Regions from separate parts of the Pannus brasiliensis CCIBt3594 genome, predicted to be linked through region 1. Evidence: predicted binding sites of a transcription regulator. Region 1 holds the regulator's gene; each other region holds the start of a gene.

Region 1 (10,159 bases):
GTTATATAGGAACAATAAAATAAATAGATAACCGCATAAAATTTTTACGATTTTTGTAGATCTTTGTAGTAAAACGTACTAATATATAGAAAATACCCTGTGGAGTTAAAGCAATGCCTAAAGGTGGTTTAAGACCTAACGCCCTCAAGTCATCGTTTAACAGTAGCGGTAAGAAAGTTACTCTCAGAGTACCAGAGTCTATTTTAGATGAGGTTAAATTTCTAGCTAGACTGGTTGATGAGGGTTTAATCGAGGTACAGCCTAAAGAGGGGGTAAACTTAGCGGAGTTAGTTACTGGTTATCATAAAGGTAAATACGAAAACGGGTATCAAGCGGGTAATCCTAAGAAATTAATTCAATCGGCAAGCTTAAAGATAAATGATTGTTTATTAGATTCTTCTAATACCCTAGTCGCTTAAGTATTTTCCCTCGAACCCATATTCATGACTACTTAGTTTAGGTAAGTAGTCATTTTATTTATTAAAATCGTTTAGACCATCTATCAAGATTAACTTTATAAAGTAACTCTCTATCTCCCCAGCCTTTAGGATTAGCTTCTATTAATCCCCAATTTTTTAACTTTCTTAATTCTCTAGATATATTATCTTGTCTTATACCAGTACCGTTAGAGACCTCTTTACTGGTAAATGTATCATTACTATTTGTCTTAACGATAGTGTTGATGTAAGAGGTCACTTTATCTAGATTACTCATAGTGTGATTCCTTATCTATGCTTTGATTAACATCATTAATACTGACTCACGCACTCCCTACGTTAGCAAAACCCTCGAAAAAATCACTACTCGATAAAGTAAGCTTAAAAACGCTCGAAATCGATTTAGAGTAGTTTCATACCTGACAACTGAAATAGAGCCTATTTTCGAGATGTACCCGAAACCCTTGATACATCGAGGTTTCAGCGTTTATCACTTCCCCCGATCGCCAGTACCCCCACGACAGAATGAGGGTTTCAGCCGTTTCTAGAGAGGGAATTAGAGAGCCACAGGAAGCAAAAGTGCCGTCATATCACCCCACAACGCACAAGCCCTTACCCTATCTAGGTTAGCCAATCATCGATCTCATCGAATGACTATATCACTCGATGCTAATACAAGAGCCTATAGTTTGGCTTATAGGACACTGTGCTATGAGTTACTCTCGATATTTAACTACCACAATCTTTAGTTTTACTCAATCGGAATATCTTCTTGTTCTGTTGAAAATTTTGCTAAGAGCGGTTCCATTATAAAATCTTCAAGATCTTTTAGTATATGTTCCAACTTTTTATCTAATTCTATTGTATTTTTTAATTCAACTTCTAATGAAAAGTTCTTGGATTTATTGTCTAGCGTAAAATCTTCAAAATTAATTAATCTATAATTTCTATATTGGAAAAAAAATCTTATATTGGTTCTTGAAAAAACAAACGCAGTTCTACAAATATTTAAATTTAAATTATTAAATTTCGGCGTAAAAATTAATTTTATAGATTTAAATATAGCTTCTGCAGTTAAACGGTATCCTTTAACTATATATTGATATTCTATCTTCGGGCTATTGTAACCCAATATTCCTTCATGGCTAGGGAGTAGTCTGGAACGAAAATCATTGTATTTATCGTTATTTATTTTTTTCTGTTCGTATTCTGGTTTGGCAAAAAATTGATTTGAGTTCTTTAGCCAAGCACCGATAAATTTATCTTGCTGTAAATCTTCATCATCTTTAGCGTCATCTTCGCTCTCTTGAATAAGTTCAATATCAAACAAATTTTTTAATTCTTCAGAAAAATTGTATTTTTGCATAGACTCTTTAATATATACTAATTGATCATCTATCTCTTTTAGGGAGGAGCAATATCTATCAGAATCTAATTTAATTTTTTCTATCAAAGATAATTTTTTGAGATTTTTGGGCAAATTTTCGCCATTTTCATCGTTTACAATAGAATTCATTATTTCTGATAATGAATATTTGCCTTGTTTGGTTAAATTGCAAAAGGGACGCGTCTGAGAACCATCAAGTACGAACCGAGGTTCTTGTTGAATATTATTTGGATTATTTTGAAATGCATCGCTAATATAATCCATAATATAGCCGTATCTAATTAAGTCATGCTCTGCCGATATAATCGAATCAATCAATGTTTTTGTAAAATCACTCATCCCTTTTAATGTTGAAGCGGATTGTTGGTCTATTTTTGAAGAAAAACAGAAAAAACAGTCATTAAAAGTTGTTTCGTAATTATTATCAATATTTTTGGAAATAGATAATGGATTATTGTTTTCAGTTACATCTTTAACATATTTAATCCCCGAATAGCAAGCATCTATTATTTTAACGGTATCTTTTGCGTTTAATTCTCTGAGATATTCGTCTAGATCAGAATTGCATATTGTGGTCAAGTGAAATCTCTTCCTATCAAAATCCGAACATAAATAATAAAACTCGTTTTCATAAGATTCGCCATGTCCAGAGTAGTAGAACAACACCTCTTCAATATCTTTTTCTTTATGTTCTTCAATAATTTTATATAACTTTTCTTTTGTATTAGATGCCTTATCATTACCCGACAATAAATAAATTCTATCGTCGTATTTACCAGTAAGCTTTAAAAATTCATACATTATTTTGGCATCTATATCGCATGATGGTAAATTGTTTATACTATCGCTTTGGTATTTACTAACCGAAAAAATAATTGCTAGTTTCATAAAGCAAACCTCATCGATTTCCCTGCAAGATATAACAACTAGATTGATTATTCCCACCCTCACCCGAAAACTAACATACTCAACTATAGATTTTTCTCGATACTCCCCCTAACCCCATAAAGACACGTCTACCCGTGGCGATCGCTCTCACACTGACCAGTCACATATCATTAGTTCGTTGTATAGCTTTATAACAAGATAGTGGCTACCTGACTTTTGAGGGTAGAGCCAACCGAGAGAATTTTCGGGACGCTAACCAACTCCATAGTTATATAACTGGATGAGAATATCAGTGAGATTGGGCTTAAGGGTGTCTCTCGTTTGTAGTCCGAGAGGCTACTTTTTTGACTGGGAAGGCGTGTATTTTCGGGAGCCATGCAAGTCCTGGATGTGATCGATACCTTGAACGGTCTCAGGTAGTAAAAGTGAAGTCACTCTCACTCTATGCGCCCTCGACCATGAAGTTGACTAAAAATACTTTAGGCAACTTTTAGTCAACTTCTAGGCAGATTACCCCGATCTCGGTTTTCCTCTGTAAACGCTAGAACCGTTGCTAGATAAGGATTTCGATTAAGCGGGTGAGGGGAATCGAACCCCTATCATTAGCTTGGAAGGCTAAGGTTTTACCACTAAACTACACCCGCGTGGCTTCGTTACACACTTTTACGAGTATAACACGAAGCGCGCGCTATGTCACCATCGCCGAAAATTGTTTTCCGACTCGTATACGGGGGTTGTAGTCGAGGCGACGAAACCCGATACGACCTCCCCGAGTTTAAGCGAGGTAAGCGATTAACGCTCCCCGGATAGTCCTAAGATCTTTATTTTTGAGTTCGGTAAGCGAGCTAACTCGATCGCCGAACGCGGGGATCTCGGAGGGTGAGATCGAGGGGAAAAAATTCCCTCGAATGGCCAGAGAGAACTTTATCCTCGATCGATCGCGAGTTTTTGGATGGTATCCTCGCCGGAACTTCCGTTCGCGAGGAATAGAAGAAGCGAGAGAGACCGTGATATTTGTATCGGTTTACAAGCCCAGAACGCGGTGGATCGAGTCGCGAATCTCTTGACTTCTTTTCACTTTCATGTCGGCGGAAACATCGCCCGAGGGTTTAAAGATAATACCGTCGATCCCTAAGCCTCTCGCTTGGACGACTTTAGAAGAGGAAGGAGATTCGGCCGTGATCACTAAAACTTTAGCTTTGCTTTTGAAACGAACTTGTTTTAAAAATTCAATGCCGTTCATTTTCGGCATTTCTAAATCCAGTAAAATCAGATCGGGTTGAACCTTGTCAACTTTCGCGAGCGCTTCCGCGCCGTCTCCCGCGTATTCCGTGACCTGTAACAGGGGGTCTTCATTGACAATGCCTCCAATGATCAGCGTCATGATCGGGGAGTCGTCAACGACTAATACTTTCTTTTTAGCGGTCATAACCATGATGCATCTCTCCCTCTCAACTTACAAGCTACTATTTATAGTATAAGCTTTAAAAATTGTTTGGAATCGAAAAAATCTTAAAAAAACATATAAATTAAAATATTTCTTCTGATTAAGAATTTTCAAAAAATTGTCGCGTACCCGTAAATAGGATCACGGCTTACCCGCTAGAACATGATTGTTTTGACCGAGAATTTACCGATCGAACGCGGTGACTCGACGCTCGCTCGGAAATCTTTCCTTTCAAAAATTCATAATAATTATCGATCGCCCCCCTGAAAACCGAAAAGGCAACGAGAGCCGAGGGGGAAAACGATCGAGCCGCTCAATCCTCATCCAACGCGGGAAAGTTCTCCTCGAACTGCCAGAGAGTATTTTTATTCTCGCTCAACCAACTTCCGCTTTCCAGGGTTAATTTCGCTCAAATCGGGACGATCGAACCGTGAGGGGTCGCGTAACGGTATTTCTGTCCCAATTCGTTCAAATTCTCGACCAATTCCGGGGCTAGTCCGAACGAAGCCCGATCCGCGTCCCACTGTCGCCCGGAAACCCCCGCGCCGGGATCGAAAACCAGTTGTACCACCCGAACGAGATCGGCGAAGTGTCGAGGTTGTAATCCCGTTTCCGCGCGCGCGGCCGGCCATTGTCGATTATCCATAGCCCCGATCGAACCGAAAATTCCTTCCTACCCCGAATTATAGAAAAGCACCGGGGGGAGGGGCCGATCGATTCCGGGCGATCGATGACAATTCTCCAGACACTCACGGGGTCGTCGTGAAAACCATCTCGCCGTTACTTTTGGCCACGAGACGTAACTTCAACGGGCCAGCGGTTTTCGTTTCCTCGGAAGCGATCGCCTCGATCGTGTCGATCTCCACCTCCGAACGCTTCACCCGATCGATAAAATTGACCACCGTGGTCAGTAAACCGTCCTCCACCTGAATCGTCCCTAAAACCCCGGCACTGCGGGCGCGGAATTGCGCGGAAGCCAGCAGGAGATCGAGACGGTTCTGAAGTTCCTCCTCGCTCATGTCCCGCGAATCGACCGACACGGCCGCGATCACCTGATTATCCGAAAAAATCTGTCGGTTCGGCACGACATCGGCGACCACCCGCACCTCTCGCTCGCCGATCACGTAATTTCCCGCCGAGAGAATTCTGACCACGTACTCCCCCCCGTCCTGGAGTTGTTGGATTAACTGTTCCACCTGCGCTTTGGTGATCTTGACCACCCGTTCCTCCGGGTTCGGGTCCCGCGGTCGCGTGGCGCGGATGGCGAAGGTATTGGCCTGTCGGAGCAGTTGATCGATCGCCCCGACGATCGCCCCCGGATCGACGACGCGAAAAGCGCCGAAGGAAAGCACCTGACCGCGAACGATGGCGATCTGTTTCTCCCGCAATTCCTGATAGGTCTGATAATACTGTTCGAGAACCTCCACCTCGCGCCGGAGAGAGACGATCTGGCTCTCTAACTCTCGTAATCTTCCCTCCGTCTGTTCTAGGGCGAGATTTTTGCCGACGATCGAGCGATCGAGTTCGCTAATGCGCGCGTCCCGTCGATCGATCTCCCCCTGTAGCGATTGCCGGGCGATTTCTAGCCGTTGCAGTCGGGTCTGTCGTTCGGTCAGTAATTTCTGTTGGTTCTCCAACAATTTGCGCTGACTCTCCAACTGCCGTTCGCGGGCGAGCAATTGCCGGTTTTGGTCTTGAACCCGCGTTTGCAGTTGGCCGATCTGGCCGGCAAGCAGGGTTTTCTGGCGTTCCAGCCGATCCCGCTGGGCGATTAACCGTTCTTTCTGATCGTTCAAGACGTTCCGCTCGTTCTGTAACCGCCGCGCCTCTTCCTGAAAACGCGCCACCCGTTCGGAAACGGCCCGTAACTGCTTTCGGGAGGACTGATAGTTCCGGTTGAGTCGATCGAGGCGTTGTCGCGCCGTGACCTGTTCCTCCCGTACTTTTTTTAACTCGCTCTCGATTTTATTTTTCTGTTCGGTCGCTTCCGTCACCTTGGATTCTAAATCCTTGATCTGGGCGCGGCGTTCTTCCAGGAGTCGATCGAGTTCAAAAACCCCCTGACGCAGGGGCTTACTCGACGCGAACAACAAAATCAGCGTCGAGGCCGAGATCAGGGTTCCCGTCAGGATCGTCATCAGCGTCGCCGTCTGTTTGGGACGCAGATTAAACAATCTCATGCGTTTTTTGCCGATCCGACTACCGACACGATCCCCGATAGCCGCCAGCGAGCCGCCCAGGAGAACCAGCACCAAGATCAGGATAAAACCGATAGTCGTCATCGCCGATCAGGTGAATTGTTGGCTGAGTGCCACGGGGTTATGGACGGTGATTTTCTTCTTGTGAATCGAGATCATGTTCTGGTCGCGGAGATCGCCCAGTAAACGGGTAACGGTGACGCGGGTGGAACCGATCGCCTCGGCGATCGCCTGGTGGGATAATTTCAGATCGATCCGGATACCCTCGCCGGTGGGAACGCCGAAATCCCGACAGAGAATTAACAGGAAACTCACCAACCGCGAACCCATATCCCGGTGCGCGAGGGTTTCGATCATCATTTCCGTTTGCAGGATGCGCGAGGATAGACCCTGTAACATCAGCATCGACAGATCGGGATTACTCCGGAGAGCCTGTTCGACCTGCTCGATCGGCGCGGAGAGTAATTCGACCGGCGTGAAGGCGACCGAGTGATAGAAGCGATCGGATCGCTGTCCCGTCAGCAAGGATAACACCCCGAACACACTATTTTCCCGCAGGAGCGCGACGGTGATCTCCTCGCCGGCCTCGTACACGCGCGAGAGTTTCACCGCTCCCTTGAGCAAGAAATAAACCCTCTCGGCCGGATCGCCCGGAAAGAAAATCGTTTTACCACGCTCGAACGTCTCGACAACGGGGGGAAAATTGCCACTGCCGATCCTACGGAAGACTTCTACCAGGGGCTTATCTTGAATCGAGGATAAATCCATCTCACATCCAAAAACAGGAAAAAATTGTCTTTATTATGCAACGATTTCTATCCCTATTAACACAACCGTAAGAGAAATCGAAAAAAGTTTTGGCGCTTTTTGCTTCACAATGGTTGAGAAGGGAGATTTCCGTCTCTCTATCCCTATCCTGATTATACCTATCTCGCCCATCGATCGGCGATTCGGGAGATATATCGATAAAAACGAGGACTATGTTAAGTTTATCTGGAAAGAACGCGCTAGTAACGGGAATCGCTAACAATCGCTCTATCGCGTGGGGGATCGCCCAGCAACTGCACGCCGCCGGCGCGAATATCGGGGTCACGTACCTGCCGGACGAAAAGGGACGCTTCGAGAAAAAGGTCCGGGAAGTGGCCGAGGAGATTCACCCCGCGTTCTACGTTCCCTGTGACGTGCAGAACGAGGAACAGATCGAGGCCACTTTCGCCACGGTCGCCGAGAAATGGGGAAAACTTGATATTTTAATTCACTGTCTCGCTTTCGCCGATAAAGAGGGTCTATCGGGCGATTTTACCGCTATCCCTCGCGAGGCCTTTAACAGATCTCTAGAAGTGAGTACCTACTCTCTCTCCCGTCTGGCTCGATCGGCGAAACCGCTGATGACCGAGGGTGGCAGTATCATCACCCTCACCTATCTCGGTGGCGTGAAGGTGATCCCCAACTACAACCTGATGGGAGTCGCGAAAGCCGGTTTAGAAATGAGCGTCCGTTATCTCGCCTCGGAACTCGGCCCGGCGAACATTCGCGTGAACGGTATCTCCGCCGGCCCCATCCGCACCCTCGCCTCTTCCGCGGTCGGGGGAATTCTGGATATGATCCGTCTCGTCGAGGAGACCGCCCCTTTACGTCGGACAGTCACGCAAACCGAAGTCGGCAACGCGGCCGCTTTCCTCTGTAGCGATCTCGCCAGCGGTATCACCGGTCAGATTCTCTACGTGGACGCGGGTTACGAGATTATGGGTGTTTAGTCTGCATGGAGGGGGTGAGGGGAACGGGGAAAGAACAGGTATTGTGGTTCGCTCCTGCCTCCTGCCTCCTGATTCCCGACCTCTACAGAATTATGAACGAGTTAGAAAAAGATATCAAAGCGATCGATGATGAATTGTCCAAGCGTCACATCGATCTCGATCCGAACGGGTACTTTATTATTTACCTCGATCGAGAGGCGAATCTGATCTGCGCCAAACACTACACCAATATCATCGACGAACGGGGGTTAGCCGTCGATCCGGAGACGGGAAAAGTGATTCCCGCGCGGGGTAAGGTGGAACGTACCGCCCAGACTTTATATACGGCGCGAACGGCCAAGGAACTGGCGGTCAAAATCATCGAGGAGACGAAACCAACTCCGGTGACGATGTTCGACCACGCGGCCTATCTGGGACGGGAGTTCACCCGCGCCGAGCACGCGCTGATCCACGGGACGGAATACGTGCAGGATTAACCCGCTAGATCCGCCGATCGCTCGTTCTCGCCGACTCTCGTTAAAAGGCCGACCCCGACGCGACCGAGAGCGGTAGGGCGATCGGATCGTCATCGATCGAAAGTAAGAATTCCGATCGGAGCGTCCCGATCCCCCGGACGGAACCGGGCTTTTCGATCGATCCAATACTCGCGTCCCCTCCCGGCATATCGTGGGAACTCATCCCCCGCGGGGCCGGTCGGGTTTCCGAGGTATAGGTAGCCGCTCAGAGGGGGGGACGCGCGGGCAGAATCACTCCTAGCCAATAACCGAGAATCACGGCTAGAGCGGTAATCATCACGAGAATAATCGCGGTACGGATTGGCACGATCGCCTCCGACTTAATTCGATCGATGAAAGTAAAATCAAACAATTTTGTGTCAATTTACTTTTGATAAATCATGATCGGTCTCTAGATTTTCGATCGATAAAAATAAAATCGGTAAATAGTATAGCGAATTTTTAAAAAACTCGGTAATCTTCGATCGCGACAGAAACTTTTGGGGTTAAAATAAGTCGGGAAGCTTTCATTCTATCGCGGGTATTCGAGGGAGTGGGGCGATTTTGTATCCAAGCGAATAGGGCGGCCGTTCCCAATAGGATAACTGTCGTACCTATGACCAATTGCATCATCAGAATGTAGCGCATATAACTCCATAGTTCGATAACAATTTAGGCGGAAGCGTTAAACTCGTAACAGAACTTTACACGATCGATTCTGATATACCCATCAATAGAAGTAGAGAGCGGTCTTGTAGAATCCTCTCGCTCTGGTGGATATCGCCGAACTCTTGACACATACAAGCTGGGAGATAACGGAGTTTATCTAATAGGTTATCTCCTCGCATTTTCAGAATATCTATTAATAATAAAATCAAATAAGCGATTAAATGACTATAAATTTGAATCTCGATACCGTTGGGGTTTTGACAAATCAAGCGATCGAGATCGAGGGACATCTTTAAAAATTCCCCAAAGAGTTCGATCGTCCGTCGCTGTTGGAATGGAACTAGATTTCTAGGCTGGTTAGGCTGGGAGAATGTCGAGATATCCATCTCGTACCCGCCTAGTTTTAGCCGACCGAATAAATCTCCCGTACTCGTCAAACTTCGATCGAGGGTGAATCCGATCCAACAACTCGCGAACCATCTCGTGTTGAGAACACTATAATCTCGCTCGGAAAATTGTTTGAATAAGGTTTTGACAATTTTAAAAAAACTAAATATCATCGTATTTACCTTATTTCTATTAATAGCTAGTCTAAGATAAATTGATGTTCTAGTCTACTTTTTTAACATTTCTTTTTGAAATTCAACCTTCTGCATACCGATAGGGTCGCCCAGGTGTTCGAGATCGCGGATTCCCCCCTTGTAGCGATCGAACGTTACCCCGAAAGTATCTTCTGGAAAATCAACCCGGCTCGCTCACCATCGTTAACGGGTTGACTCGGCATACATCCGAGCCGCTAAAAAAGCTAGGTTGCTCCTACAACCTAGCCGATCGATTATTTAGAATCCTTCAACCCTTTAACCGGATATTTATTCTTTGGTT
Region 2 (10,159 bases), on a different contig from region 1:
AGAGGGTTAATTTCTCCCAAACGGCGGAACTTAGCAGGGTTTCGGGGGAAAGATAGAGAAGGCGTAAATTCTGACGCTCGATCGATTCTAGGGTTTTCTTCCGCTGGAACTTGGGAACCTCGTTATGGAGTAGCGCGGCGGGAAGGTTTTTTTCCCGTAACTCTTGAACCTGATTTTCCATTAACGCGACGAGGGGGGAGATAACGAGCGTTAATCCCGTTTGCAAGAGCGCGGGAAGTTGAAAACTGATCGATTTTCCCCCTCCCGTCGGCATAACGATGATCGCGTCCTCCCCGTTTAGCAAAGTTCGGACGATCTCTTCTTGCGGGGGACGGAAGGCGCTGTACCCCCAAATTCGTTGGAAGGTGGCGAGGACTTGGCTAGTATCGGACATCGCGGGCGATTATAACGGGAATATTAGCTCGATCGTAGCCCCACTCCCGCTAATTGTCCCGATATCCGCCGATCTATCCTCGGATCGTTTACCATCTATCCAAATCAATCCTGAAAGCCGAAACAATTTAAGAATTCAATCTACACATTTTTTAACAAAACTTCCTATAATGGCCGATGTGTGCTTCGAGTATCGATTCTCGAACGCGACGCGGATCGATCGAAGATAGACACCGCTCGAACCGAATTTAAGAACGATTTAGCGGGATTAGGGCTAAAAAAGTTTTAATTTCACCGTCGATCGAGCGTTATCAGTTTTTCAACCTCGCTTTGTTTTGTTAGGGTGGGCGATGCCTACCTTATTTTTTTCGGGATCTCGTCCGCTCCCGCGTTACCCGTGTTCCGGGAGCGAGAATCGGTACGATCGATAGCCCCCGATTGACCCCCCGAAAAAAACGACCGTCTCGCCTCGATCGATCGTCCTCCACCCCTTGAAATCCGCTCTAACAATCGTTACACTTCTTGAAAATACGATTCACTTTCGGGGGATAATGTAGCTTGGCTAACTCGTTGACGCGATTTTCGAGATTGCTGAGTTTATATTCCGACCCTTAACTTTAAAAAGCGTCTAAGTAGACACCAAATTGTCAATTAGGAGGAGCGTAGTCAATGGGACTACCTTGGTATCGAGTACACACAGTCGTCCTGAACGATCCGGGGCGTTTGATTTCCGTCCACCTGATGCACACCGCGCTCGTCGCGGGCTGGGCGGGATCGATGGCTCTTTACGAGCTTGCCATTTTCGATCCTAGCGATCCCGTTCTCAATCCCATGTGGCGGCAGGGAATGTTCGTCCTTCCCTTCATGGCCCGCCTCGGGGTCACGGGATCTTGGGGGGGTTGGAGCGTCACCGGGGAAACCGGTGTCGATCCCGGCTTCTGGTCTTTTGAAGGCGTTGCCGCCGCTCACATCGTCCTGTCCGGTCTGCTATTCCTCGCGGCCGTATGGCACTGGGTTTACTGGGATCTCGAACTCTTCGTAGATGCCCGCACGGGCGAACCCGCCCTCGACCTCCCGAAAATGTTCGGGATTCACCTGTTCTTATCCGGTTTACTCTGTTTCGGTTTCGGCGCTTTCCACCTGACCGGTCTCTGGGGGCCGGGGATGTGGGTATCCGACCCCTACGGTTTAACGGGTCACGTCCAACCGGTCGCGCCCGAATGGGGTCCCTCGGGCTTTAACCCCTTCAATCCGGGGGGTGTGGTCGCCCACCATATCGCGGCGGGCGTTGTCGGGATTATCGCCGGACTGTTCCACTTATCGGTTCGTCCGCCCGAAAGACTCTATAAAGCCCTGAGAATGGGGAATATCGAGACCGTTCTCTCTAGCTCGATCGCCGCGGTGTTCTTCGCCGCTTTCGTCGTGGCGGGAACCATGTGGTACGGTAACGCGACCACCCCGATCGAACTGTTCGGCCCCACCCGCTACCAGTGGGATAAAGGCTACTTCCAAGAAGAGATCGCCCGTCGTGTCGATGCCAGCATCGCCGGTGGCGCGAGTGTCAGTGAAGCCTGGGAAGCGATTCCCGAAAAACTCGCCTTCTACGATTACGTCGGTAACAGTCCCGCGAAAGGCGGTCTATTCCGTACTGGCGCGATGGATAGCGGCGACGGTATCGCCAAAGAATGGTTAGGCCACCCCGTGTTCAAAGACTCCGAAGGTCGCGTGTTAAACGTCCGCCGGATGCCCAACTTCTTTGAAACCTTCCCCGTGGTTCTCACCGACTCCGAAGGCATCGTTCGCGCCGACATCCCCTTCCGTCGCGCGGAATCGAAACTCAGTATCGAACAAACCGGCGTGACCGTTTCTTTCTACGGTGGCGCGCTCGACGGGAAAGTCTTTAGCGATCCCGCCGACGTGAAAAAATACGCCCGGAAAGCGCAACTCGGCGAACCGTTCGAGTTCGACACGGAAACGCTGAATTCTGACGGGGTATTCCGTACCTCTCCCCGCGGCTGGTTCACCTTCGGTCACGCGGTCTTCGCTCTCCTGTTCTTCTTCGGCCACATCTGGCACGGTTCCCGTACCCTGTACCGCGACGTGTTCGCCGGGGTCGATCCCGATCTGGAAGAGCAAGTGGAATTCGGTTTATTCCAGAAAGTGGGCGACCTCAGCACACGGAAACAAGAAGTCTAATTTCATCTAGAACATCTAACCGAAGAGGGTCGATCGATCCTCTTTTTTTTCGCCTTTTTCCGCGCCGGACACGCTCCGCGCCCGCTCTTCGACAGTTTTCCCGCTCGATCCCCCGTCGTTTTTCTCGAAAATCCCGGCGTTTCTTATCGAGTTCTTATCTTTCCTGTTTATAGTGAGAGATTGAATCACGCGCCCTTGCGTGATCGCTCTCCCGTCGATCGAACCCCTACCGCGACACCGAGGTGCTTACTGTTTCCCTTCCCCCGGTGTTCGGTCGGGAATCGGCGGGAGATTTTCTGTCTCTCGCGGGGGATCTTCGGTCACGTTCGAGACGGTTCGATCGCTCCCGCTATCGGCCAAATTTCAGCGTCCGGATTACAGGATTCGGTCTATGTTAGAGATCGTCCCCTCGATCGCTAATTCGGATCGAACCATGAAAACTCTTCTTACCAAACTCGGAAAAATCCTGATTATCTCCCTCGCGCTCGTTGTATTCTGCGCTGGCTCCCTATTTCTCTCGCCCCGTCCGGCGATGGCGGACACCGAAGAAAACACGCTCTCGGGAACGCTCGACAATTTCCTCCGATCGACGGTAAACACCTACCGGGAAAAAACCAACGCCTCGTTTAGTGCCGATCTCAAGGCTCTCCAGAAAACCGTTAACGAACTCTCGGAACAGTTAGAAAAAGTCGCCGATCCGAGAACGGACGAAGAGACGCGCCAACAGTTAACGGGGAAAATTCTCGAAAATCAGCGAACTTTACAAGAATCGGCCGACTCGTTTACCCGATTAGCCACCGAATCGGAGAATTTCGACAGGGAACTCGATCGATCCGCGCGGGATTTTCTCGATCTCGTACAGGGAAGCGTACACCCTCGATTGACGGATTCGCGGGATTCCCTACAGGGGATCGCCGGGGCGATCTCCTCCCTCGCGGAAGACACCGCGGGGATCGATACCGCGGATCTCAAAGCATCGATCGCCCGGGTGGGAAACCATATCAACGCGCTCAACGGGGCGATCGAGTCCGCTAATCGGGCCGTCAAAGCTCTTTCCCGTTAAATCGCGCCGGTAATAGCCCGATCGACGCTCGATCGGGTCGAAAACGCCCGAACGCCGGTACAGGAGTCAGGAGGAGAAAGGAGAAATCACAAGCTTATAAAGTCCAAAAACGTTGATTTTTTGCAAAATATTTGTGAATACATAGGTCACGAGTCGAGTTTGACTTTCCACTCTCACTTTCGCGAGAGGTCGATCCTTTCCCGTTCCGATCCTCCCTGCCGATCGCCGATTTCTCCCGGACTCTTGATAAATCTTCATATTGCATTTTGTATCTAAAGATACCGTTTTTCATCGAGAATGATATAGTAGAGAAGTAGGATAAAAAAGTCGCTAAAAGTCCGTCCGCCATGAACAAAAATCGTCAGCAAATGTTAACACAAGCGGCCGCCGCCCATCGGGAAACCCTTCGGAGAAATTTACAACACCGTCTCGAAGTCGCTAGGGCGCAGGGCGATGATAGTTTAGTTCGCCAGTTGGAAGCCGAAGCCGCCTACCTCCATCTTCGTTAAGTTTTCGGTGTCAAGTCATAGTCTAGTTGTCGGTTATCAGTGGTCGGTTCGCGCCGATCACTTTTGTTTTTTGGGAAAAAATTCACCCTCGCCCGATCGAAGCCAATTAGAAGTCTCTTTTTTCCAGAGAAAAAGCGAAAAAACTCGTATTTTGAAAGCTCATAACGGAAAGTTGATAGCTAAACGCCTCTTACCTCCTGTCTTCTGTCTCCTGCCTCCTGCCTTCTCGAACCGACCCTCACCCGATCGGGTGGGATTTCCGAACGATTGGCAAAAAGTGTTGTCGTTTGTAAAGCGATCCGTTACGCTAGGCACAAGAGCGCTCTCGTGATCAACTCGCTGTGAGGAGGATTCATCCCATGCGCTGTCGTCAATCCCATCCCTCTCTTTCCGCCTCGATCGCTTTCTAGTTAGTCCGGGGATCGCGTCTATGATAGGAGTCGGGAGCCGGTCGTCAGAAGAAAAACAGTCCACCCTGTCCGGCTTGTAGAATTCCCTCCCTGTCTTCCGAAAACATTGCTGGAGCTTTCAAGTTTTTTCGCACCTTACTCGCCGAAGTTTCCCGGTCGCACGCCGGGAACCTAGTACACGCGCGAACGGAGAAATATTTATGATTCAACTGCAAGGAAAAACCGCCCTTGTAACCGGGGCTTCCCGTGGCATCGGCCGGGCGATCGCGCTCTCGTTGGCGCGCCGGGGACTCTCCCGGATCGTCCTCGTGGCCCGAGACGAAGAACGATTAAAGGAGGTAGCCCGAGAGATCGAAACCCACGGGACGAAAGCGACCGTTTTCCCCCTCGATCTCACCGAAACCGAAACGGTAAGCCGCACGATCCCCCGCGTGTGGCAAGAGTGCGGGGGGATCGATCTCCTGATCAACGCCGCCGGGATCGCCCATCAAACGTCCTTCCTGCGATCGAGATTCTCGCGGGTACAGGACGAGATCTCGCTGAACCTGTTGGGAACCTACGCGATCACGCGCTCGATCGCCCGACGCATGGCGCTCCGACGACGGGGTACGATCGTCAATGTCTCCAGTCTCATGGGCCAGATCGCCGCGCCCACCATGACCACCTACTCGGCCACGAAATTCGCCCTTTTAGGCTTCACGCGAGCCTTACGGTCGGAATTGCGGGACTACAACATCCAGGTCATCGCTTTACTGCCCACCCTGACCGATACCGATATGATCCGGGATCTCGCTCTCTTCCGCTGGCTGAAACCGATGCCGGCCGAACGGGTGGCCGAGGGACTGATCGAGGGGTTACAGAATCGGAGAACCGAAATCGTCATCGGTTGGCAAAGTCATCTAGCCCTCTGGTGTCAGAAGTTCGCCCCGTGGCTGATGGAGAAAATCGTCGATCTAGCCACACCCCCGTCGGAACTGAAGCGAAAACGACGATGGAAGGAGGTTTTTAGCTAGATTTATCCGGCGAGATCGGGGATTAGCGCGCTCCCCCTCGATCTCGCCGATAATAATAGAGAGTAGCCCCTCGCGAGTCCGTCCCATGAGCCAAACCCCGATCACGGTCACGATCACCCTGGAAGAAGCTCTCGCCCGTTTCGATCGACGCTTTGATAAAATCGACGAGAGATTCGACAAGATCGATGAAAAATTGGAAAATTTACAGAAAGAGATCGCCGATGTCAAAATAGAACAGGCTAAACTATCGGAAAAAATCGATGGATTAAGTAAACGGGTCGATAATCAGGAGTTTACGAACCGCGGCATCTTAATCGCTTTAGTGGTCGCTATTATCGGTAGCGTGGCCAAATTAGTCGGACTGATCGGCAATCCCTAACGATGATCGACAAGCTTTTAACCGAACCCTTCCTGCAATTCCCTACCGAGAACTCGATCCGGGTGGTCTGGTTTACCGAGTTCGCGGGAACCGAGCATCGGGTAAGATACGGGGAGCAATTAGAAAATCTCTCGATCGCCGCGACGCGAAAATTAAGTCGGACGCGCGAGGATCGCGACTCGGCGATCGATCCCGTTCCGGAAACGGTGATCGATCGGGATATCTGGCGACACGAGGCGGTAATTAACGATTTACGACAAGGGGAGAGAATCCCCTATCAAGTTACCAGTTTTCAGGAAGATAAAGAGATTCCTAGCGATATCTATCTCCTTTCCCCGACCCCGAAAACGGGAACTCCCGTAAAAATTCTCCTCACCTCCGATCATCAGCTAAAACCGATGACCGCCGCGAATTTACAGAAAGTGGTAGAAACGATCGGACGGGTGGACGCGGTATTTCACGCGGGGGATCTAGTTAACGTGGCCGATCGGGCCTCGGAATGGTTCGACGATAATCGGGGTGGGGCGTTTTTTCCCTGTCTGCAAGGTCGCGCTAATTATCTCCTCGAAAAAAACGGCACGAGAACCATCTATCGCGGTGGGGAAATTTTGCAGAACGCGCCCATTTTTCCGGCGATCGGCAATCATGAAGTGATGGGACGTTTCTCGACTTCCCGCGGTTTAAACGAACAGTTCGAGGACGCGATCCCCCGATCGATCGCCCGGAAATTCGCGGCCGATCCCGAAGCGATCGACGAGCGTTGGTATCGCGATCACGCCTTTAATACCGAAACCTACGAAGAAATTTTTTCCTTACCGCACCCGAAATATTACGCGATCACTTTCGGCGATATCCGGTTAATCGTCCTTTACGTGACCAATATCTGGCGTTTTCCGAACTTGGAACCCGGCGATCGGGGGCGGTATTCCGAGAATTCCGAGGATTTGAACGCTCCAGAACGCTGGGGATACGGTCAACATATTTTCGAGTCTATTGAAAAAGATAGCTCTCAATATCGATGGTTAGAACGAGAATTACAAAGGGAAGAATATAAACAAGCAAAATTTAAAATCGTCATGTTTCACCATCCCCCGCACACCCTCGGGGGAAATATCGTTCCCCCCTATACCGATCCCGTGGCCACGATACGAACCGATGAAACGGGAAAAATTCTCTCTGTGCGGTACGATTATCCGAAAGAAAAAGATTACATTATTCGCGATTTAATTCCTTTATTAGAAGCGGCTGGAGCGCATTTCGTTTTCTACGGACACTCCCATCTTTGGAACCGTTTCGCGAGTTCTAGCGGTCTGAATTTTCTCGAATCTTCTAACGTGGGCAACTCCTACGGGGCGCATTTAGGAGACAAAAAAAGACCCGTTCCCAAGGATAAAAATTACGCGGCAGTGGGAAATCCGAACGGTTTAGATCCGATCGTACCGAATCTCGCCCCGTTAACGGATTGGATGAATCGATCGCTCCCCTACATCGCCAGTAACGATATCACGGTTTTCAGTATTCTCGATACGGGAACGGGAACGGTGAGTAGTTACCGTTTCGATACCCGTTTTCCCGATTCGGAAGTGATAAAATTCGATGAATTTCTTATCGATAATTAAGCGAATAAATCGAGGGGAAAATGTCCGTAAGTTCCCACGAGTCGATCGTCTTCCGACTGGCAAGAGATCAGGACACCCCGATAGGTTCCGGTGTAGGAATCGACATAATAACTCTGTTTTTTGGTGCTGTATTTAAGATAGATCGCGCCCTCGATCGCCGGAGATTCAACGGGTTCGATTTTCGCCGTGTATCCTAACGCGAGAAGATACTGCTGTAACGCTTTTAATCCTTCCTCGACGCTATCGGCGCAGATTCCTAGATTGATATATTCAGAACCTTGATTGACGAGTAATATCGCGTTTCGTAGGGTTTCTTTCTGTTCGGGTGAGGGAGCGATCGACGGGGTGATACAGCCGTATTCCTTGAGGAGTTTTAAAGCTTCTTCGATAGACATGGGGAGATCCGATGATTAGAGAACCCGAAAGCGAGAAAATTCGCGAGAGGGGTAGTCTCTCGATCCTATCAGGTCATCGACCCCGAAATTTATGGAGAGGGCGCGTTCGCTCCCGCGGGGGGAGAGAGTTCGCCCGTCGCTTTCCGATAACCGATATAATCGCCCGTTAATAGCCCTAAACCGAAGCCGATCGACAGAAAAGCCAGCATCATGCCCACAGATAGCCAGGAACGCCCAGAATTCCTTTCCGGTATCGCCTCGATCGCGCGTCTAGAAGGTGGCGTTCGCTCGCTCGTCTCGCTTTCCGCCGATTCCGAATCGGTCTCATCCTCGGCTCGCGAGTAAGACACCTCTCCATTTTCAGTATTTTCGGCGAATTCAGTTCCCATAGCCTCATTTTCGACGCTTTCCTCGACGATCGTGGGGCGGCTATCGATTTTCGCGACGTGATTGACGAGGGAATGCGCTCGATCGAGAGAGATCGATTTTTCCCAGAGGGGATGCGGCGCGTCTCCCGTGAACGCGTGGATCGTCACCCGCTCGATCGACCGGATTCCCAACGTACCGAGTTCTTCCGATATGAACGGTACGAGCTTATGCTGGTTGGGGACTTTGGGCGATCGTAGTTTCAGCACCAGGACACCTTCCTCTAGCACCGCCTCGAAAATCTCTACCCGTCGCGAGGACAGACTCTGGTTCAATAACTTGGTGAGCGAGTCGGTATCCCCTTGTTTAGCCGAATGGATAAGCTGTGCCTGATTCATGGTTTCGATAGATGGGAAAACCCCTAGGGTCAACTATCTTTAGTCTTCCCATTCCGGGCGCGGAAGTATCAAACGCTACTCGGGACTCCCGCGGGCGATTCCCCGGAAAATCCGGTGGGGATCGATCGCTTGACAGAGACGGAAAACGGGCTTTCCTCGACCCTCGGGGGGGTAAAGAGAAGGAAAGCCCGACCTCCAGATCACCGGAAAATCCGGATTTTGTTAATCCTCTAAAACGATCTTGACCGGTTTCACTTTCCAGATCTCCTCGCAGTATTCGCGGATGGTGCGATCGCTGGAGAATTTAGCCATACGGAGCGAGTTGAGGATCGACATCCGCGTCCATTTGTCCTGATCCCGATAGGCTTCGCTAACCTGTTCCTGACACTCGATATAGGACTGAAAATCGGCGAGAAGCATATACTGGTCATCGTAGAGCAGGGAATCGACGATCGGGCGGAATAGTTCCGTGTCGCCGTGGCTGAAATAGCCGCTCTTGATGCGATCGAGTACGCCTTTCAATTCCCGATTATTCTGGTAATAGTGCATCGGTTCGTACCCCCGCGCTTTCATAGCATAAACTTCTTCCGCTGTCAAGCCGAACAGGAAGAAGTTTTCCGGACCCGCTTCCTCGCGGATCTCGATATTCGCGCCGTCGAGGGTGCCGATCGTCAGCGAGCCGTTCATGGCGAATTTCATATTTCCCGTTCCCGAAGCCTCTTTCCCGGCGGTAGAGATCTGTTCGGAGAGATCGGCGGAGGGATAGATACGCTGACCGAGAGAAACGTTAAAATTCGGCAGGAAAACCACTTTCAAGCGGCCGCGCACGTCGGGATCTTTATTCACCACCTCGGCCACGGAATTAATTAACTTGATAATTAACTTGGCCATGAAATATCCCGGCGCCGCTTTCCCCCCGAAGATAAAGGTACGCGGCACGATATCGATATTCGGGTTCTGTTTGATCCGGTTGTAGAGAGCGATGATATGCAGGACCGCGAGATGTTGGCGCTTGTACTCGTGAATCCGTTTCACCTGCACGTCGAAAATCGAGTTGATGTCTACCTCGACATTGCGGGTTTTTAGGATATAACCGGCGAGATGCCGTTTGTTATCCTGTTTGATCTGTCGCCAACGGGCGCAAAATTCGGGATCGTCGATGTATTTTTCGAGTTGACGCAGTTCGTTCAGGTCTTTTAACCAACTTTCGCCGATTTTCTCGGTAAAAAGGGCGGAAAGTTCCGGATTACTCAGCAAGATCCAACGCCGCGGGGTGACACCGTTGGTCTTGTTGAAGAATTTTTCCGGCCACAGCATGGCGAACTCTTTCAAGGTGTCTTTCTTGAGTAATTCGGTGTGTAGCGCGGCCACCCCGTTGATGGAATGACTGCCGACACAGGCGAGGTTAGCCATGCGGA
Region 3 (10,159 bases), on a different contig from region 1:
CGATCTCCAATGGCGAGTTCGAGCAATTTTTTTTTTAGGCCAAAGCGAATAGACGAACCATATAGATCAGATATACTATCTTTTCAAAGATTGAGTAAGTAGATAACGATTGTCGAGATAGGCTGACGATCGGTGTCAATCTGTACTAATCGATGTATTTTACTTTTTTTTAATCGCACTTAACATATACAAGCCTTATCTAGGAATGGCTTTAGATTGCATTAGTTTATATGAACTACCAAATAGTAGTGTTATTCAATCGAGATAATGTATCTCGGATAATAGACATTTGTATCATACAATCAATCTGAAAAATGAGCGTCAACAAAAATTTGTCAAGCTGAAAAGCCTTGATATATAAGGGAGCTAGGATAAAAGTGGGCGAATGAACACCTTGACGTTGAACTCTAGTGAACAAACATTTGTTTGTCCGAACCATCTCGCCAGACCCACGACAAATCGTTCGAGACGAATTAGGAAAAATTCCTTGGCGATTTACTAGATGAGTATTACAATTAAGAGAAGAGCGGGAACGATCCTCGCGGACATTCCCACTACATAAACCAAAAACTAAAAAATCTATGACTACAACAAAACCTGGCGAAATCTGCTCGGTATCGGGGTTGTATATCGCCGTCACCCCGTGGGGTGAACTCATTCTTACCCCGAAAAACCTGTTCAAGGGCTATAAAGTCCCGCCAACGCCTTTTCCTGAGTGTTATTACGTTTTGCTCTGGGCTTTCTAACCTAGCCGCAGTTCGCTAAACGGTAGGGATCTCTAGTTTTCTAAAAGGTAAGTTACCGAACAGAATAACTAGAGATTCCATTGATGTCGAGCCATACTGGAAGCTCCAGACATTTCAACTACCATTGTATCCCCATACAACCAATATGGGCAAGTCCCGCATGAAGATCTTTCTCCGAGAGGTCGAGTTTGGCCTGAGCATTGAGCGAATACCGACTAGAACAATTTGTTCTGTCACTGGAGTTAAACTACATTATCGATCGAGCGACAGGAATCTATAATTTACGATTTCTCAACCGTTCGATCGATCTCCCGACTCCCCCTGTAAGCGTACCCGAAACACCGTCCCCGGATATTTATCGTCACTATTCCGCGGATTCGGACTGGTAAAATCGATCGAACCCCCCATTCTCTCGATCAACTCCTTCGCGATCGCCAAACCCAAACCCGTCCCCGGAATCTCCCCCTTTGCCTGTACCCCGCGATAGTGGCGCCGGAAAAGATTCGATCGATCCTCCTCCGGAATCCCGTACCCCGTATCGCTCACCTCGATTTCTACCCCGTCCGCGATCTCCCGCCCGCTCACCTCCACGCATCCTCCTTTCGGTGTATATTTCAGCGCGTTATCGATTAAATTACTCAATACTTCCCGTAAACCCGCGGTATTCGCCCGCACCTTCGAGATAGTATCGGGAAAATCGGTTTCTAAACGAATCCCTCGCTCGCGGGCCACTTCGGTAGCGGAGAGGATCAGCGGATCGAGAATTTCTAACGGATTAATACTATCTAATTCCGACTCGATCGAGGGAAGTAAAAACGCGGTAGGCGAATCCTGTCCATCAATCCGCTCGATATCCACCGTTTCCGGCTCCTCGTGGTCGATATCCGCCTCGAACTCCGCGATCAGATCCCGCACCCGATCGCTTTCCCGTAAAATCCCCGCGATCGCCGCCGAGTTCGCGTCATCCGGTAATAACCTTTTTAACAGCAATTTCCCGAAGGTTTTCAACGCGGTGAGCGGGTTCCGCACCTGATGCAGAAAAACGTCCAATCTCTCCCGCTCCCACGTTCTCCGGTAGCGTTCCTCGTTCCACCGCCGCTCGTACCACTGTTGTCGGCGATCCATCAGACAGGCGATCGCCAGAGTACGGGCGATCTTATCCACCCGCGCCAGTTCCTCGTTCCCCCAACGGCGATTATCCCGTCCCGTCACCAGTAACCCCACCATCTGATCCTCGTACATCAGCGGTAAGATCAGCCGGTCTCGATCGCTTCCCGTCCAGATCGTCGGGATATCTTCCAGTTTCACCGGGGGTAAGCGTTCCGTTTTTTCTCCCGCCGGATTCAGCGAGCGGGGCTTCTCTTCCCGCGGCACGACGGCCGGGTACACGACGATCGGGATCAGTTCGCTCGATCGAGGTTGCGTCAGGTAGATCGCGCATCGATCCGCCTCCATCTGCTCGGTCAGGATATCGACCTGCGCTTGGCACAGAGCGATAAAGTCCGGACTGGGTGAACCGAGGAGAGGGAAGGATGAGGTCATAGAGAGATGAGGGAGATGGGGAGTTTTTCGGGGAAAGGGGAAAGGGGGAAAGGGAAAAGACTATTTTTAATCCTTTCACCTATTCTCTTGCCTCTTGGTGGGAACCGCTTCGCCAACCCACCCTCCAGTCTGCTTTTTATCCCCGTATGTTAAGAAAAGTTAATGATTGCTAAGATTTGTATCAGAACTTTACGGGTATGTTTTTGTAACGAAATTGTAAAAGTAGTCCGGGATTGGCTCCTAGCCGAACCCCTCCGTCATCTTCCCGATGGGAGAGGCTTGATTTCCTTAGTGAAACCAGATATAATCGCTACGGCTTTTGTAACTATCATTACAGCGATTAGCCGAAACAGGAGGTAATTGGGTTGGCCAGAAAACGGAAACGTAAAAGTCGCCGTCGTCAAGAAGGACGAAAAATACTTGAACTTGTACCCCAGTATAGTATTGAAAGCGGCGAAGATAAACCCGTGACCGCGGCGCGAAAATATATTCAAGCTCTCGGAATTAGTCCCCCGGCATTGTTGGTCGTTAAACGCAACGAACACACGACGGATCGCTACTTCTGGGCGGAAAAAGGGTTGTTCGGAGCGCAATACGTGGAAGAAAATCATTTTCTATTCCCAAGCTTGCGCGACCTACAACCACAACCGCAACCCGTGAAAACCGCGGTAGCGGCATCAAAATAGCTGACAAGACTTTAGATCATATCATGCAAGGTGAACTCGCGCGCTTTTCGAGGCCGCGAGTTTTTTTTCGATCGCTTTACAATAGAAATATCTCCGTGAAAACACTGAAAACATGGTCGGTGAGTCCCTAACTACCAGCCTCGTCCGAGATCCCGAGCGCCTCGAAAGCCGTCTCCGAGAAATTCCCGCGGAACCCGGTGTCTACTTCATGCGGGACGCGAACGGGGACATTCTCTATATTGGCAAATCGAAAAAACTGCGATCGAGGGTGCGATCGTATTTCCGCGAAATGCAACCCCTGAGTCCGCGTATCGCGCTCATGGTGCGACAGGTAGCCGAGATCGAGTTTATCGTCACCGATACGGAAGCGGAATCCCTCGCGCTCGAAGCGAACCTGATCAAACAACACCAACCCCACTTTAACGTTCTTCTCAAGGACGATAAAAAATATCCCTACGTCTGCATCACCTGGTCGGAAACCTATCCCCGCGTCTTCATCACCCGCAAGCGTCGCGTCGATAATCGGAAAGACCGCTATTACGGGCCCTACGTCGATACCCGTCTCCTACACGAGACCCTAAAGATGATCAAACGCGCTTTCCCTTTGCGTCAGCGTCCCAAACCGCTATTTAAAGACCGTCCCTGTCTAAATTACTCGATCGGTCGCTGTCCCGGTGTCTGTCAACAGTTAATCTCCCCGGAAGAGTACCGGCAAACCATGCAGAAAGTGGCGATGGTCTTTCAGGGACGGACGGGGGAATTATTGGAACAATTGAGCGATCGCATGAGCGAGGCCGCCGGAGCGCTCGATTTCGAGAGAGCGGCCACCCTCCGCGACCAGATTAAAGCCTTAGAAAGCCTCAACGCCGATCAGAAAGTTTCCCTACCCGATGATACCGTTTCCCGCGACGCGATCGCCCTCGCCAGCGACGATCGCCACTGTTGTATACAACTGTTTCAAACCCGCGCCGGTCGGTTGGTGGGACGGTTGGGCTTCTTTGCCGACGCGGAATCGGCCACCAAGGGGGAAATCCTCCAGAGGGTTTTAGAGGAACATTACCTACAGGTAGACGGGGTGGAGATTCCCGGCGAGATCCTACTCCAGCACGAGCTACCGGAAGCGGACGTGTTAGCCGAGTGGTTAAGCGAGAAAAAAGGGCGGAAAGTGCGCTTAACCGTACCCCAACGTCAGGAAAAAGCGGAGTTACTGGCGATGGTGGAACGGAACGCGAGTTACGAACTGGAGCGGACGAAACGCGCGCTCGATCGAGATGTCCGATCCCTGCAAGATCTGGCGGAAATCCTCGATTTACCCGATATTCCCCACCGGATCGAGGGATACGACATCTCGCACCTTCAGGGATCGAACGCGGTCGCGTCGGGAGTCGTTTTCCTCGACGGTGTACCCGCGAACCAACACTACCGTCACTACAACATTAAAAACCCAGAGGTGAAAATCGGTCACTCGGACGACTTCGCCAGTTTAGCCGAGGTGATCGGTCGTCGTTTCCGTCGTTACGCGGACAATCCCGATAAAGCCCCAGAAAGCGAGGATTTCCCAGATCTGGTGATGATCGACGGGGGAAAGGGGCAATTATCCGCGGTGGTGGCGGTTTTACAGGAAATGAATTTATTAGAACAGGTTAAAGTCGTCAGTTTGGCGAAACAACGGGAGGAGATTTTTCTACCCGGAGAATCGGAACCGTTACCGACGGACGCGGAACAACCGGGGGTGCAATTATTGCGACGGGTACGCGATGAAGCGCACCGTTTCGCGGTCAGTTTCCACCGTCACCAGAGAACGCGGAAAAGCCGTCGTTCCCGTCTCGACGAGATCCCCGGTCTGGGGTTCAAGCGTCAGAAAGAATTACTCGCGCATTTCCATTCCGTGGACTATATCCGCGAGGCATCGATCGAGCAATTACAACAGGTATCCGGTATCGGCGAACAGATGGCTCGGGAGATCTATACCTATTTTCATCCGAGTTAGTTTTTGATCCGAAATCCGTTCGATCAGTCGCGATAAAATCGCGGTTTCGCTTGGGGGCGTGAGCGGGTGCGAGGGGACGAGAGCGGGCGCAAGCCTTGCGCCCCTACAATATATCGCCTTCTCCGAAAAATCACTTACCAGATCGAATCGAGGTGTAAAATAAAATCGGGTAAAATCGTTTCTCCCGATAAAGTCTCTGGATTTTCTAAAATCTCTACCGCTTTTCCCGGTCTGTAAATTTCTACTTGTTTAGTTTTTCGATTCAATAACCACCCTAATCGCGAACCGTTTTCTAGATACTCTCGCATTTTCTGGCGGGTAGTTTCTAACTCATCACTCGGAGACATTAATTCAACAACGAAATCGGGACATAAGGGTAAGAATCGTTCTTTTTCTCGATCGGTTAAGGCGTTCCATTTCTCGATCGGTATCCACGAGGCATCGGGCGATCGATCCGCGCCATCGGGTAGTTTAAATCCAGTAGAAGAATCAAAGACTTTCCCTAGTTTAGTAACATTATTCCATACCCATAATTGAGCGGTAAGACCCGCGTTAGAACTTCCCGTCTCCCCTCCTGTCGGCGGCATAATGATTAAATCTCCCTTGGCGTTGCGTTCCATTCGTAAATCTCGATTATCCTGACAGAGTTGAAAGAATTGCTCGTCAGTCAGTTGAAAAGAATCGAATTTTAGCTCTAGAGGTGTCATCATCTCGTACCTCCCCTCGTCCCTTGTTTAACTTTCATGGTAACGCGTTCCTAAAAATCCAGCGCGAGGACAAGAAAAAATCCCCCGCGCCAACAAAAAGTTTCTAAAAATTTCGAGAATCGAGCGCGAACTTAACTCTTTCCTCCTGCCTCCTGACTCCTATCTCACGGTAATAAATGTTCTTGAATGAAATTCGTGTACACATCTCCCGCGAGGAAAGCCGGGGTTTCGAGAATTCTCTGATGGAAATTAATCGTCGTGGGGACACCCGTGATGGCGCATTCCCGGAGGGCGCGTTTCATCCGTTTGATCGCCGTTTCCCGATTCTCTCCCCAGACGATTAACTTGCCGATTAACGAATCGTAATAGGGGGGAATCTCGTAATCGGTGTAAACGTGGGAATCCATCCGCACACCGGGGCCGCCAGGGGGAAGATAGGCGCTAATTTTACCGGGGTGGGGGCGGAAATTGCGATCGGGATCTTCGGCGTTGATCCGACACTCGATCGAGTGACCGCGTAACATCACCTGATCTTGGGTAATTCGCAATTTTTCGCCCTGCGCCACCCGAATCTGCTCGCTCACTAGATCTAGCCCCGTGATCATCTCCGTGACGGGATGTTCCACCTGAATACGGGTGTTCATCTCCATGAAATAAAAATCGCCGTTTTTATCGACCAGAAACTCTACCGTTCCCACGCCGACATAATGGATCGATTTCGCCGCTTTTACCGCGGCCGCTCCCATTCTCGCCCGTAATCGCGGGGTTAAAAAGGGACTGGGCGCTTCTTCGAGTAGTTTCTGGTGTCGTCGCTGGATCGAACAATCCCTTTCCCCTAAATGGATGACGTTGCCATGACTATCGGCGAGAATCTGAAACTCGATGTGACGGGGACACTCGATGTATTTTTCCAGATAGACACCCGGATTGCCGAAAGCCGCTTCCGCCTCTCCCTGCGCCGCTTTCAGCAGATCCGGCAGTTCATCGACGGCTCGTACTAAACGCATTCCCCGGCCGCCTCCCCCCGCGGTCGCTTTAATCAACACGGGATAACCGATCTCGTCGGCGATGCGTCGGGCCTCCGCTTCCGAGGTAATCAGTCCACCGCTACCGGGAATGGTGGGAACCCCGGCTTTCTGCATGGTTTTCTTCGCCGTGGATTTGTCCCCCATCGCCAGGATAGCGGCCGGGGAGGGGCCGATAAAGGTTAACTGGTGATCGGCGCAGATTTCGGCGAAACGGGCATTTTCCGCGAGAAATCCGTAGCCGGGGTGAATCGCGGTGGCGTTGCGGGTCAGGGCGGCGGCGATAATATTGGGAATATTGAGATAACTTTTCCCGCTCGGCGGCGGGCCGATACAAACGCTCTCATCGGCTAACTGGACGTGAAGCGCGTGACGATCGATGGTCGAGTGAACGGCGACGGTTCCGATCCCCAATTCCTCGCAACTATGTAAGATTCTTAAGGCGATTTCCCCGCGATTGGCGATCAGGATCTTGGAAAACTGCATTGTGACGACAGCCGGATTAAGGCCCGAATGAAAGGCGACTATTTAGTAGAATATCTGTTTTGGCGCTCGAATGTTCATTCCTTCGGTCGGTTAACCTCGGAGGGGGGTCGATCGCTACTCCATCCCCACCACGCTCGATCTCGATCGCAGAGATAGAATTCCTGCCATTTCCGTCGGTAATCCTCGCCCATCACCGGGGCGCGGCGGTTGATCCACACCGATTTCGCCTCTCTCGGCCCGGCCCCGCAACACGGACAGCGAAAAGTCAGGGAGTGAACGGCATTCTTCGTCCAGTCGGGAGGGAACGGGCTGAAAGCTTCCATAGACATCTGTTCGGAATCTAAAAATTGTCGTGTGGTCGGGGAGTCAGGAGGCAGGAGACAGGAGGCAGGAGGCAGGAGGCAGGAGGCAGGAGGCAGGAGGCAGGAGACAGGAGGCAGGAGGCAGGAGGCAGGAGGCAGGAGGCAGGAGGCAGGAGGGTTAATCAAGAATATAACTTCCGAAAATCCCATTTAAAACCCATTTGTCTTTTTAAATTGTCATTTTTTATCGCTTTTAGAATTTCAAAGAGGAATCCTGCAAGAAGTCTCCTAGAAAGATCAAGAAAAGCCTACCATCTCCTATTAAAGCGTTTCTCGAAGAACGCGCGCTAAATTCGACCTCCTGCGGAAAACAAGATTTGTCTCCCTCACCTCCCTCATCCCCTTCACCTCCCCCATCTCCCTCACCTCCCCATCTCCCCCATCTCCCTCACCCGACGATCGAGACGGAATAGGTGAGGATTTCCTCGTCGATTCCTTTCAATTTTAGCGATTCTATCTTGGTAATCTCCCGTTTATCCAGATAACGGGCGATCGCTCCCGAGACGAGAATCGTGTTCGCCGGGGCGGCCTCCTGCAAGCGGGAGGCGAAATTCACCGTCGGGCCGATCGCCGTGTAGTCCGATCGCTGATTTCCCCCGAACATCCCGACGATCGCGCTTCCGGTATGGATACCGCACCGGAATCGCACCGCCGGAACATCCCCGCCGATTATCCCCCGCTCTCTCCATTTTTCATTCAATCCGTCGAGAGAACGGTGCATGGCGCGGGCGGTGGCGATCGCTCTCCTCACCTGTTCCTCTACCGCTACCGTTTCCGGCGCGCCGAACAAAACGAGGATCGCGTCTCCCATGAATTTATCCACCGTCCCCCCCGACTCGAAAACCGCCCGCGTCATCGTTTCTAGATACTCGTTGAGCAGGGTGGCGATCGCCCGCGGCCCCAACCGGATCGAGAGCGGCGTAAAACCGACGATATCGCTAAAGAGAACGGTCAATTCCCGCGGTTCCGGGCGTAAATCTAAGGTGATTTCCCCCGCCGCTATCCGATCGACGAGCGATGCCGGTAACAGCCGTTTTAAGACCGACTCTGTTAAATAATCCGTAATCCCCTTGACTTTTTCTTCGTTTTGTTGTATAGAGAAAATTTGCGGTTGAGGTCTCGAAAACAGGGATGACTGCTGGAGGGCGATCGAGAGCGTCCAGGCCGCTCCCCCGGCCATCGCGGTGGCGACCCGGATCTCTTCCTCCGTCCAGCGGTGGGGGCGATGGTGGTGATGGAAAGCGAAAACCGCAAGTAATTCCCCGCGATGGGAACAGGGGACGAGCAGAGTTGCGGTAATGCCCATTTCCCGCGCGATCGGCGGTAAATCGTCCGTTTCCGATAGGGCGATCGGGACAGAGGTATCGCGGAGAGTGGCCGCGAAAAATTCGATCGGAAAGCCGGATTCGGTCTTTTCGTACACCAGACAGAGATCCGAAGCGCGAGATCCCGAACCGCGGAGGACCGCGAAGGTCGCCCCTAACATCCCGGCGACCGCCGCCATCATCTCCCGCAGGATAGACGCTACGGAAACCGGGAACGGGGATAGGGACGAACCCCGATCTCGACGTTCGCCCGATCGAAAATCGAGGGATTCGACAGTCATTTGCGGTTCGGAGGAAAGGATCGGTGAGTAGAAGGGTCGATCGAGTCGATAAATTTAGTTCTACCATAACCATTTTAGGAAAAACCGAGTAAAATCCTTCAAGATAAACTGGACAAATCAATAAAGTCATACATTCGCGTGTTTTCACGGAAATTCGTTTTTTCAACTTTCTAAAAATCCGCAAGATCACGGAAATCCCCTTGCCGCGTCTCTCCCGCTCACCCTGTTGTTTTTTTCTCGAACTCCGGGTACTCTAGAGGAGTAGACAGACGCGAGTGTTCACGGGTGTGGGGGAATACAGATGATCGATCGACCGTTTCGCCGACTTGGAAAAAATTTCCGTTCCCGATTCTTTCGGATAGCGATCGCGGGCTTGTCGATCGTTTTACTCTGCGCGGGGATCGCTCGGTTCACCCCGGCACAAGCCCAAAACGCCTGGGCGGGCGCGTCTTTCCCCGTCGAGAACTTTCAAGCCTACACCTCCGGATTCGGGTATCGGGCCTCGCCGGTCGATGGTCGTCAACAGTTTCACTACGGGCTAGATATGGCCGCCCCGATGGGTAGTTACATTCGCAACTGGTGGGCGGGGCAGATCGTGGAATTATCGGATAATACGGCCTGCGGCACGATGATCCAGGTTCAATCGGGACAGTGGACGCACATTTACTGTCATCTGATGGGATACGTGGTCTCGGATAATCGCGGGACTTTTCTGGTCGATCGAGACGGGGGAATTATTCTCGCGGTCGGTCAGGAGATCCCCGCCGGGGCGCGGATGGCGCGGGTGGGAATGACGGGACGCACCACCGGGCCGCACCTGCATTGGGGGTTGAAATATAGCGGTCAGTACGTCGATCCCGCGTTAGTGTTGAACGCGATGTACGGCTCCCTTCCGTCGGGAAATAGTTAATTCCGACACGGATTTCCCGATCGAGAAATGCTACAAGTGAAAGTTTCTCGTAGGGCGCGCTCGATCGATGAAACCTCGAATTATCGTCTGCGGCTTGGG

Evidence for each region. Region 1 encodes NtcA, which controls nitrogen genes in cyanobacteria. Its sites were predicted from a motif close to TTTGTANCNNNNGNTACAAA; they were not measured.
Region 2: pirA (arginine synthesis PII-interacting regulator PirA) is a predicted target of NtcA. The motif match lies at 3,918-3,937, and genes of this name have one in related genera.
Region 3: V0288_RS22705 (DUF3155 domain-containing protein) is a predicted target of NtcA. The motif match lies at 2,607-2,626, and genes of this name have one in related genera.

Annotation. Positions count from the first base shown of each region.
Region 1 is NZ_JBAFSM010000063.1:10,464-20,622, forward strand. It holds gene V0288_RS22045 (hypothetical protein) at 114-419, shown strand; gene V0288_RS22050 (hypothetical protein) at 481-714, opposite strand; gene V0288_RS22055 (caspase family protein) at 1,189-2,712, opposite strand; tRNA gene V0288_RS22060 (tRNA-Gly) at 3,286-3,356, opposite strand; gene V0288_RS22065 (response regulator) at 3,737-4,141, opposite strand; gene V0288_RS22070 (hypothetical protein) at 4,569-4,805, opposite strand; gene V0288_RS22075 (DUF3084 domain-containing protein) at 4,909-6,441, opposite strand; gene ntcA (global nitrogen regulator NtcA) at 6,448-7,125, opposite strand; gene fabI (enoyl-ACP reductase FabI) at 7,338-8,114, shown strand; gene V0288_RS22090 (DUF4346 domain-containing protein) at 8,207-8,590, shown strand; gene V0288_RS22095 (hypothetical protein) at 8,631-8,792, opposite strand; gene V0288_RS22100 (hypothetical protein) at 9,313-9,837, opposite strand; gene V0288_RS22105 (Hsp20/alpha crystallin family protein) at 10,147-10,159, opposite strand, start outside.
Region 2 is NZ_JBAFSM010000048.1:8,383-18,541, reverse strand. It holds gene V0288_RS19870 (RecQ family ATP-dependent DNA helicase) at 1-394, opposite strand, end outside; gene psbB (photosystem II chlorophyll-binding protein CP47) at 1,063-2,589, shown strand; gene V0288_RS19860 (hypothetical protein) at 3,023-3,652, shown strand; gene pirA (arginine synthesis PII-interacting regulator PirA) at 4,000-4,161, shown strand; gene V0288_RS19850 (SDR family NAD(P)-dependent oxidoreductase) at 4,775-5,584, shown strand; gene V0288_RS19845 (hypothetical protein) at 5,670-5,963, shown strand; gene V0288_RS19840 (metallophosphoesterase family protein) at 5,966-7,582, shown strand; gene V0288_RS19835 (DUF1824 family protein) at 7,579-7,977, opposite strand; gene V0288_RS19830 (hypothetical protein) at 8,067-8,741, opposite strand; gene V0288_RS19825 (glycogen/starch/alpha-glucan phosphorylase) at 8,964-10,159, opposite strand, start outside.
Region 3 is NZ_JBAFSM010000069.1:4,156-14,314, forward strand. It holds gene V0288_RS22695 (hypothetical protein) at 582-746, shown strand; gene V0288_RS22700 (GAF domain-containing sensor histidine kinase) at 1,038-2,288, opposite strand; gene V0288_RS22705 (DUF3155 domain-containing protein) at 2,654-2,974, shown strand; gene uvrC (excinuclease ABC subunit UvrC) at 3,087-4,964, shown strand; gene V0288_RS22715 (Uma2 family endonuclease) at 5,099-5,674, opposite strand; gene accC (acetyl-CoA carboxylase biotin carboxylase subunit) at 5,836-7,182, opposite strand; gene V0288_RS22725 (hypothetical protein) at 7,257-7,505, opposite strand; gene V0288_RS22730 (hypothetical protein) at 7,537-7,698, shown strand; gene V0288_RS22735 (adenylate/guanylate cyclase domain-containing protein) at 7,933-9,150, opposite strand; gene V0288_RS22740 (M23 family metallopeptidase) at 9,524-10,060, shown strand; gene V0288_RS22745 (potassium channel family protein) at 10,128-10,159, shown strand, end outside.